Regions from separate parts of the Streptomyces sp. NPDC005808 genome, predicted to be linked through region 3. Evidence: riboswitches for the same ligand, from Rfam matches in the RefSeq annotation. Region 3 holds a riboswitch; each other region holds the start of a gene.
The links. A riboswitch is a leader RNA that binds a small molecule or an ion and turns the genes downstream of it on or off. The one in region 3 is predicted to bind S-adenosylmethionine.
Positions count from the first base shown of each region.

Region 1: another riboswitch for S-adenosylmethionine. It lies ahead of ACFYPC_RS29455 (putative leader peptide); the one in region 3 lies ahead of ACFYPC_RS27925 (ABC transporter substrate-binding protein).
Region 2: another riboswitch for S-adenosylmethionine. It lies ahead of ACFYPC_RS18980 (aminotransferase class V-fold PLP-dependent enzyme); the one in region 3 lies ahead of ACFYPC_RS27925 (ABC transporter substrate-binding protein).

Region 1 is NZ_JBIAIK010000016.1:4,644-7,910, reverse strand. Features, by position in the region: gene ACFYPC_RS29470 (SCO5389 family protein) at 1-37, shown strand, start outside; gene ACFYPC_RS29465 (peptidoglycan-binding protein) at 191-901, shown strand; gene ACFYPC_RS29460 (glutathione S-transferase family protein) at 915-1,694, opposite strand; gene ACFYPC_RS29455 (putative leader peptide) at 1,787-1,852, opposite strand; SAM riboswitch class IV at 1,889-2,034, opposite strand; SAM riboswitch class IV at 2,252-2,365, shown strand; gene ACFYPC_RS29450 (putative leader peptide) at 2,411-2,527, shown strand; gene ACFYPC_RS29445 (LLM class flavin-dependent oxidoreductase) at 2,604-3,267, shown strand, end outside.
Region 2 is NZ_JBIAIK010000007.1:435,442-438,708, forward strand. Features, by position in the region: gene ACFYPC_RS18975 (PQQ-binding-like beta-propeller repeat protein) at 1-636, opposite strand, end outside; gene ACFYPC_RS18980 (aminotransferase class V-fold PLP-dependent enzyme) at 706-2,079, opposite strand; SAM riboswitch class IV at 2,269-2,385, opposite strand; gene trpD (anthranilate phosphoribosyltransferase) at 2,502-3,267, opposite strand, start outside.
Region 3 is NZ_JBIAIK010000014.1:142,572-145,838, reverse strand. Features, by position in the region: gene ACFYPC_RS27925 (ABC transporter substrate-binding protein) at 1-1,351, opposite strand, end outside; SAM riboswitch class IV at 1,742-1,851, opposite strand; gene ACFYPC_RS27920 (YoaK family protein) at 2,193-3,059, shown strand.

The DNA of each region.
Region 1 (3,267 bases), on a different contig from region 3:
GATCCTCAACCAGTCACCCGAGTTCCGCGACTGCTGAGCCGACGGCTGCGGGTGGGGGCCGTTCGGCGGAGCGGCCGTCACCCGAGCAGCCCACTACCGAGGTGGTAGGCAGCGGTTGAACTCCCGTGCCCGTGCCTCCGTATCTCTCCACGGGGATGGCGGGAGACCGCGCGCACGGAAGGAGAGCAGTGTGTCGACACCGCCCGAACGCGAGCAGCCCATGCGCCGCCCGGCGCTCGAACCCACCTACGTCCAGCAGCGCCGCCGCACGGAGGCCCTGGCGGAACTGGTGAGGGAGTTCCGAGAGGATCAGCAGGCCGTCGGCCCGGACGAAAACTACGAGTCGGTCAGATTGTCCTCGGCGCACCTGGGTGAGACGGAGGAGTTGCCGCCCGTTCTGGTGGGCGAGAACTATGCCGCCTACGAGGAGGCGAAGCCCGCGGCGCCGACCCGGCAGGAGCCGGGGCGCCGACCGGGGCGTGCAGCCGGGCAAGGGTACGGACACGCTACGGGCCTGCGCCGAGCCGCCGTCGTCGCCGCTGTCGTGGCGGCCGCGCTGGTCGGATTCGCCGTGGCCATGCTGCTGCCCGGCGGAGACAGCCGATCGCAGGCCGGGGCCGCCTCGTCCGCCACGGCACCCGTCGCTCAGGCGCCTTCCGGCGCCGCGGACCCGGACGGCACCGGCATCCTCCGGGAGGGAGACAACGGCCCCGAGGTGGCGGAACTCCAGGAACGGCTGCTCCACATCCCGGATGTCTACGACAGCGGCGTCACGAGCGGAACGTACGACCCCACCCTCACCGCGGCCGTGGCCCGCTTCCAGCTCTGGTACGGGATCCGGGGTGACGAGACGGGCGTCTACGGCGACGACACCCGGGCCGCCCTGGAATCCCGTACCTGACGAAGCCGCCTGCTCACAGGTGCCGGTGGAAGGCCGGGTGGGCGTCGAGACGTCGCACGTAGTCCTGGAGGAGTGCGTACGAGGACAGGTCCTGGACCGCTTCGAGTTGGACCAGGGCGACCCAGAGGTCCACGTCTGCGGCGGTCAGTTCCTTGCCCAACGCATAGGGACCGGCGGTGAGTTGACGGTTCAGCAGGTCGAGAGCGGCCGACCGTTCCTGTAGCGGCGCGCCCGGTGTGACATCCCGGTCGAGGAGGTCGCGCAGGGCGTCGACGTCCGCGGCGAGTTCCGACGGGCGGAGCGGGGAGCGGCAGGATCCGGCGCGGTCGGGGAAGAGATCGCCGAGGTCGCGCAGGATGTCGGGCGTGTGGTTGCTGACGACACGTCCGCTCCACCGGTCGCACAGCGCGGGGGCGGTCAGCGGACCGTCGTAGTGGTGCCAGGTGGCCTCGTACACCCCGCGCAGGGAGGCGAACGCGGCGGGGGTGTCGGCGGGGAGCGCCAGCCGTGTGATGGCGACCGAGTCCTTGAGACCCAGCAGGCCGTGCGTGATGGAAACCCGTAGCGAGAGGGGACAGCGCGCGGACAGATACAGCTCGTAGCGGTGCGGGGCAGGGTAGAAGCCGCCGGCGAGACCCACTCCGATACGGCTGCGGAATCGGTGTGGGCGGGCGGACGGGATCGCGGCGATCCGGGGATGGGGGACCGCGTCAAGTGAGCTGGGTGCGCACGGAGTTGACGTACACGTGCTGGACGTACCGGTGTTTGAGGCGTGCGAGATTGTCTCGGACATGACTCTCCATGGGACGAGGAGGCCACGGCCACCTTGTGGGCACCGCGGCGGAACGGAGTGACTGCGCTACGTACTGGTCCGGATCGCTCGGACTAGTAGGCGCTGGAGACACGCAACAGATCGATGTGCAGGCGTCTCGTCAAACCGCTGTTGGCCATTCCCACCTGTCCCGCACTCGGGGCTCGCGAGACGCGAGACCACGCTTGTCCCGCCGCACCGGCGGAACCGGGTCGTCACCCGGGGCACCCCGTCGCGGTGGAAGGGTTGCCTGCCAGCGGGCCGGGGCCGATGACCTCACAGGCAGGGTGAACCTGCCCGAAGGGCGCTGACAATCGTGACCGTCCCCGTCAGTGTCGGTGCGCTCCGTGAGGTCGTCAAGAAGGCCTCCGGCGCAGTCTCATCAGGTGGTCATCCAGCGTGCCTCAGGCCGTACGGGAGGCGTGGAACAGATTGCGCAGCCCAGTGGTTGACCCTCCTGAGGACGCGCGGCGGCGTGATCACGACCATGATCCCCGGCCCATTGCGCACCGCTGTGGCCTCCCGTAACGTCCCCAGCAGGTTATGAGCGTCAGCGTCAAGCCCTGGCTTGCTGACCGGCAACCCTCCTCCGCGGCGGGGTGCTCCAGGTGACGACCAGGCGGTGCCCGCCCCGGGTTCCGCAAGCGCGATGCCGGCGGCCTCCAGCCCGCCGAGCCGGAAGGGCGGAGGTGACGGACGTGCAGACCGTGCCCCGTCTCCGTGTCCTGGTTCTCGCCCCGCGCCGCCGCGTGCACCTGTACTCCCGGCCGCACATCGACCTTCAGCGCGTGGCCGGCGCGCTCTGTCGTCCCTGACCTGTCACCCCGCCGCCGCACCCTCCCAGCCGAGGCCCGGCGATCTCACACGGTCGATCAGGAAGGCACCCCTTTCGTGTCCTCGTCAACGTCGTTGCCCTCGTCCTCCTCTTCTCCCTCCGCACTGCACCTGGCTGTCGCCCTCGACGGCGCGGGCTGGCACCCCGCCGCCTGGCGCGAGCCGGTGGCCCGCCCCCACGACCTGTTCACCGCCTCGTACTGGACCGACCTGGTCACCGAGGCCGAGCGTGGCCTGCTCGACTTCGTGACCATCGAGGACGGCCTCGGCCTGCAGTCCGCGCGCCTCAGCGAACCGGACCCACGCACCGACCAGGTACGCGGCCGACTCGACGCCGTCCTCATCGCCGCCCGCGTTGCGCCGCTGACCAGCCACATAGGGCTGGTGCCGAGCGTGGTGACCACCCACTCGGAGCCCTTCCACATATCCAAGGCCATCGCCACCCTCGACTATGTGAGCACCGGCCGTGCCGGCGTGCGGGTGCAGGCGTCCGCGCGACGACACGAGGCCGCTCACTTCGGACGCCGTGAGTTCCCCAAGCTCCGTGTCGAAGACCTGGAGACTCCGGCCCTGCAGGAGTTGATCGTCGACCTCTTCGACGAGACCGCCGACTACGTCGAGGCGGTGCGCCGGCTGTGGGACAGCTGGGAGGACGACGTGGAGATCCGGGACGTCGCCACCGGCCGGTTCGTCGACCGCGACAAACTGCACTACATCGACT
Region 2 (3,267 bases), on a different contig from region 3:
GCGGCCGCTCGACGCATACGCCAGTACGGCGCCCAGCGCGAAGACGTCGCTCGGCGGCCCCACCTCGGAGCCGTTGCGTATCTGCTCGGGCGAGACGTATCCGACCGAGCCGACCATGGCGCCGGTGCGGGTCATCGCCGTCGCCTCCAGCGCCCGTACGATCCCGAAGTCGATGACCCGCGGACCGTCCGGCGCCAGCAGGATGTTGGACGGCTTGAGGTCGCGGTGCACCATGCCCCTGGCGTGGATCGCGGCGAGGGCCTCGCCCAGTGCGGCGGCGAAGGTGAGCACCGCGTCCTCGGACAGCGGCCCGCCGTCGAGCACCGCGTCGCGCAGGTTCGGCCCGTCGACGAACTCCGTTGCCATCCAAGGCCGTTCGCCCTCGGGATCGGCGTCGACCACCCGCGCGGTGTAGGTGCCGCTGCCGCCGACGGTCTGCGCGGCCCGCACCTCCTGGCGGAACCGGGCGCGGAAGGTGCGGTCCTGCGCGTGCTCGGCCCGCACCACTTTCACGGCCAGCCGGAGCCCGGCCCGCGACTCGGCGAGATAGACCTCGCCCATACCACCCGCACCGAGCCGACCGAGCACCTCGTACGGACCGATCCGCCGTGGATCCGTCTCCCGCAGCGCCTGCACTCCCCGTGACTCCCCTGTTCGCCGTACCGCCGCCGAAGGGAGCGTATACGCCGTGCTCCCGTCAGGCGATCACACGGCCGGGACGCAACGCCCGTCCTGCGTGCGGTAGTTCCACTTCGCACCGTCCCGCACGAGCTCCTTGACCGCGCGCACGAAACGCTCGACGTGCTCGTCCGGGGTGCCCGCGCCGAAGCTGACGCGGATGGCGTTGAGGGACTTCTCGCCGGGCGCGGCCTCGGGAGCGCCGCACTCGCCCTGGGTCTCCGGGTCGCTGCCGAGGAGGGTACGCACCAGCGGGTGGGCGCAGAAGAGGCCGTCGCGCACCCCGATGCCGTACTCGGCGGACAGCGCGGCCGCGAAGTGCGAGCTGTTCCAGCCCTCCACGACGAAGGAGATGACGCCGACGCGCGGGGCGTCGTCGCCGAAGAGCGAGAGGACCCTGACCTCGGGCACCTCGGCGAGACCCGCGCGGACCGTCTCGATCAGGTGCTGCTCACGGGCGACGAGGGTGTCGAAGCCCGCCTCGCTGAGCGCCTTGCAGGCGGAGGCGATCGAGTAGACGCCGATCACGTTCGGTGAGCCGGCCTCGTGCCGGGCGGCGCTCTCGTGCCACTCCACGTCCACGCCGCCGTCCGTACGCCGCGACACCTTGCGGCTGGCGCCGCCGCCCGCCAGGTACGGCTCGGCCTCGCGCAGCCAGTCGGAGCGGCCCGCGAGGACTCCGGAGCCGAAGGGGGCGTACAGCTTGTGCCCGGAGAAGGCGACCCAGTCGACGTCGAGGTCGCGCACCGACACCGGGTGGTGCGGGGCGAGCTGCGCGGCGTCGAGCACGATGCGCGCGCCGTGCGCGTGCGAGGCGGCGGCCAGCTCACGCACCGGCCACAGCTCACCGGTGACGTTCGAGGCGCCCGTGACGCAGACGAGGGCCGGGCCGTGGGGGTCGCGGTGGCTGAGCGCGCGCTCCAGGGTCGCGACGGCCTCCCCCGGCGTACGCGGGGCGTTCAGGTACGTCACCCGCGCGTCCCGCCAGGGCAGCAACGCGGCGTGGTGCTCGGTCTCGAAGACGAAGACCTGGCAGTCGGCCGGCAGGGCGGCGGCGAGCAGGTTGAGCGAGTCGGTGGTCGACCGGGTGAAGACGACCTGGTCGTCCGCACGGCAGTCCAGGAACTCGGCGACGGTGGCGCGGGAGTTCTCGAAGAGGTCGGTGGAGAGCTGGGACAGGTACCCGGCGCCACGGTGCACGCTGCCGTAGTACGGGGCGTACGCGGCCACGTCGTCCCACACCCGCTGGAGGGCCGGGGCGCTGGCGGCGTAGTCGAGGGCGGCGTACGTGACCTCGCCACCGGTGACGAGCGGGACGGTGACATCTCGGCCCAGAACAGGCAGAGCTCCGGAAATGTCACGACAAACCGTCTGGTCGGCGGCAACGATGGAAGCAGACATGGCGAACTCCTGTGAGACGCGGGGAACATCACCGCGCGAGCCGGTCCATGGAGGTGGCGCTCAGCGCGGGAACGGGTGAAAGTGATAGGCGGAAAAGGGGCTCTACGCCCTATCGCATTCGCTTGCTCACAGAAGGCTCCCTCGAATGACCAGGACCCCTGGGCCTTAACCACTCAGAAGAGGGCGAGGGGTCCGCGCTTGCCGCAGACCTCGCTGCCTACGGCCTGGTCTTCACCCGGGGCACCCCGCCACGGACGGAGGGTTGCCGGACAGTCGGCCGGGGCCTGATGACTGTCACTCATGACCTGCCGAAAAAACTAACCGAACTGATCGCGACGGCGCAACCCGTGTCCGGATCCCGGAACCCGAAAGGGGCCGGACCTCTTCGCCCCAGCCCCTTTCGAACCGCCTCGCAAGGCGAGCTACGCGTTGGTCGCGGCCACCCAACGCTCGAGCGTCCGCTTGGCCGCCCCCGAATCGACGGCCTCCGCCGCCTGCGCCATCCCCGCTCGGATCTGCTCCGCGAGCGGCCCGTCACCCGGCGACAGGGCCACCAGCGCCGCCGCCGAGTTGAGCAGTACGGCGTCCCGCACCGGCCCCGTCTCGCCGTCGAGGAGCCGCCGCGCCACGTCGGCGTTGTACGTGGAGTCCGCGCCCCGCAGCGCCTCGATCGGGACCAGGTCGATTCCGACGTCCCTCGGGTCGAAGGTCTCCTCGGTGACCTTTCCGTCCCGTACGACCCACACCCGGGACGTGGAGGTGATGGTCAGCTCGTCGAGGCCGTCGTCGCCGCGGAAGACCAGTGAGGAGTTGCCGCGCTCGGCGAAGACGCCCGCCACGATGGGCGCCATGCGGGGGTCCGCGACGCCGACCGCCTGCGCCTTCACCCGTGCCGGGTTCGTCAGCGGACCGAGGGCGTTGAAGACCGTACGAATGCCCAACTGCCCACGTGCGGCGCCCACATGACGCAGCGCCGGGTGGAACTTCACCGCAAAGCAGAAGGTGATCCCGGCCTCCTCGGCCACCTCGGCCACCCGCTCCGTCGTCAGCTGCAGATTGACCCCGAGCTTTTCCAGGACGTCGGACGCCCCGGAGGCGGAGGATGCCGCCCGGTTGCCGTGCTTGACGACCTTCGCGCCGGTCCCTGCGATGACGATCGCCGACATGGTGGAGATGTTGACGGTCTTG
Region 3 (3,267 bases):
GGATGTCAGGGTCGGCGCGGGTCAGGTTGCCCCAGGACGCGTCGAAGTCGCCGGACTGCAGCATCGTCGCGAACTGGGCGGTGGGCGTCTCCTTGAGCACCACGTCGACACCCACGGCCTTGAACTGTTGCTGGATCAGCTCCAGCGTCGGCTGGTTCGTGGCCGCGTTGGCGAACCACCGGACGATCAGACGGAGCTCGGTGCCGTTCTTCGACCGGATGCCGTCACTGCCGACCTTCCAACCGGCCGAGTCCAGCAGGGACTTCGCCTTCGCCGCGTCGAAGGCCAGATCCGAGCCCTGGTCCGCGTAATCCGGTGTCGTGTACGCCAGGATGCTGGTAGCCGCCCTGGTGCCGGTCGGGAACACGGTGTCGACGATCTGCTGCCGGTCGATGGCGAACAGGAGCGCCTGACGCACCCTCACGTCCTTCAGTAGCGGGCGGGAGTTGTTCAGCCCCAGGTTGAACACCGCACCGGGATTGGCCCGCCCTTGCAGGTTCACCTGGCCGCCCGTGAGGGCCGCCTCGTTTGCCTTGCCGACACTGCTGATCGCGTCCACCTGACCGGACTGCAGGCTGCCGGTGCGCACGCCCGCCTCGGGCACCACCTTGAACACCAGCTTGTCCAGGTACGCCTCGCCCGGCTTGGTCCACAACGACGAGCCCCAGGCGTACTTGCTGCGCTTGGTCAAGGTGATGGACTGGTTCTGTACGTAGCTCTCCAGCGCGAACGGGCCGGACCCGACCACACCCTTGCTGCACTTCTCCTGCGGGCTCTGCTTGGCACTCGCCGACGACTCGATACCCAGCGAGTGCGTCGACGTCGCCTGCAGGAACTGCGCGTTCGGCTGCTGGAACCTGACCCGCACCGTGAGCGGGTCGATCACCGTGGTGCTGTCCAGGCCGCTCAAGTACCCCTGGGCCAGCGACCCCAGGGCGCCGAGCTTCGGCACCGCGTCGAAGTTGTCCTTCACCACCTGGGCAGTCAACGGTGTCCCGTCGCTGAAGGTGACACCCGATCGCAGGTGGAAGGTGAACGTGGTCGTGTCGGAACTGATGTCCCAGCTCTTCGCCAGCCACGGCACGATCTTGCCGGTCTTGGGATCCTGGTCGGTCAGCGAGTCCACGATCTGGCGCAGCGAGTAAATGGTGTCGTTGCTGCCCACCTGCTGCGGATCCACGCACCCTACGTCGGAACCCACCGCGAAGGTCAGTGTGCCGCCGGACCTGGCCGGGCCGCTGTCGCTGGTCGAGCTGCCGCTCGACGCGCAGGCGCTCAGCAGGAGGCTGCTTGTCACCAGTGCGGCGAGTGCCGCCCACCGGGTAGGTCGGGAATCCGGATGCGATATCACGGAACGGGTTCTCCTACTCCAAAGTCACCGCGCACGTGCCCGCGCATGCCAAGGCGAAGCGGCCCTGTGCAGACCAAGGCGGAGTGGCGGAAATATTCGGAAGGTGCCTGGGGGAAGGGTGCCGACGAAGGCGTGACGGCACCGCGGACTCCGACAGCGCTGTGAGAGCCCGCACGGAGTCGCCCGCGGCGTCAAAGCCGTCGGCGAGCGTCACCCAGAGAGCGGGAGGCAGGGTCGCAATCAGCCGTGACACAGGCAGCTGGTGAAGAGCTGCAGGTCGATGTGGCGTCGGCGGGAGAATCCGGAGAACACCGCAGCGGCCGCGATCGAGGCACTCAGCTCACTGCTGTACCGCACGCTGGTCCTCCCGATCTCAGGCCCGATCCAACGGTCAGGCGCTTGCGCAGTCGGTGACTCTGCCGGGCTTTCACCCGGAGCACCCCACCGCGGTGAGGAGTTGCCGGTCAACGAGCCAGGGCCTGACGCTGACACTCGATACCGCTGGGAACGCTAACGAGCGCCGCCATGATCCGTCAATGGGGACAGGCGAGTTGGGCAACGCAGGGCACGGCGGATCGAACTGCGCGAGGCTCGGCAACGGCCGGCCGAACTGTCCTGACCAGGCGCCGGCCGGGGCCTGCCGTGCCCCGACTCGAGAACTCGCGGCCCTGCCTGTTTTGTCCCCCAGGCGGCCTTCGTAGTTTTTTCCTGAAGCCTGGGTAAGGTTTCGCCCAAATATGTGGCTTTATGCGAGATGTAGGCACATCCTGAACGGAGATAAATGTGTACCTAGCAACTAGTCGGGGCGAGCTCCTGACTCCGGGCGCTTGGAGGAAAAGGCATGCAATGGAGCAGCCTGCAAAAGGCTCACGGCCGGCCGTCTCGACTCGAACGTTCTCAGGGCACTCAACCTGTCGCCCCGACCCTGCCGGTCCAGGGCGGCCGAGGAGCCGAACCTGTGGATGACCGGCGTGTGGACCTGGCCGCCGCGCACGCGACTCCGGAGCTACTGGCGATTCGAGACCGGCTGCTGGTCGCCCTGGCATTCTCGTCAGGCGTTTTCGAAGCGATCTGCTTTCTTTCTTTCGGGAAGGTCTTCACGGCGTTCCAGACCGGAAACCTGGTGTTTCTCGGACTGGGCGTAGCCGGTACCCGGCCGCCCGACGGTCCGGATCCCGTTCGCGTGGTGATTTCCCTTGCCGCGTTCGCCGTGGGGGCCGCGCTGGCAACAAGGATCCTGACCGCGTTCAACGGCGACGAGGAGATGGAGGACTCCGAGATCTTCGAAGCGTGGCCGCGTCGTGTCTCCATCGCGCTCTGCGTCGCGACGGTGGCGCAGGTCGGTTTCCTCGTCGTGTGGATGGCGACGTCCCCGTCCAGCCTTGTGTCCAACATCCTGGTCGCCCTCAACGCCTTCGCCATGGGTCTGCAGATGAACGCCATTCGGTCGCTCCATGTGCCTGGCATTTCCACCACGGCGGCCACGGCCACCTTCATCAGCTGGGTTTCCGGTATCACCACCTGGACTCTCAAGCCCGCCGCGGCACGTCGCCTCACCGGGGTCCTGGTGGGCATGGTGGCCGGCGCCTTCGTCGGAGACTGGATGCTCAGCCACGCGCACACCTACGCACCGGTGGTGCCGGTGGCCGTGATCGCAGTCGTCATCGCGATCGCCTCCGGGATGCTGAAGCAGAAACCTGCGCGATAGAGCGCCGACGAGCGGGATCCTCGCCTCGGTGCCGGTACGGCCGGCGTTACGGTCGTACCGGCTTGGGCTGACCGGCACTGTGGCCGGGATCCGGCCGGCAGAAGATGTTGAGCTCCAGCGCACGAAAAGCCAGTGGGGATGGGTACCGGGGCCCGCGCTACGTACTGACAGCGGGGCGAGTGGTAGGCCGGGAGCGCACGCGGACGCC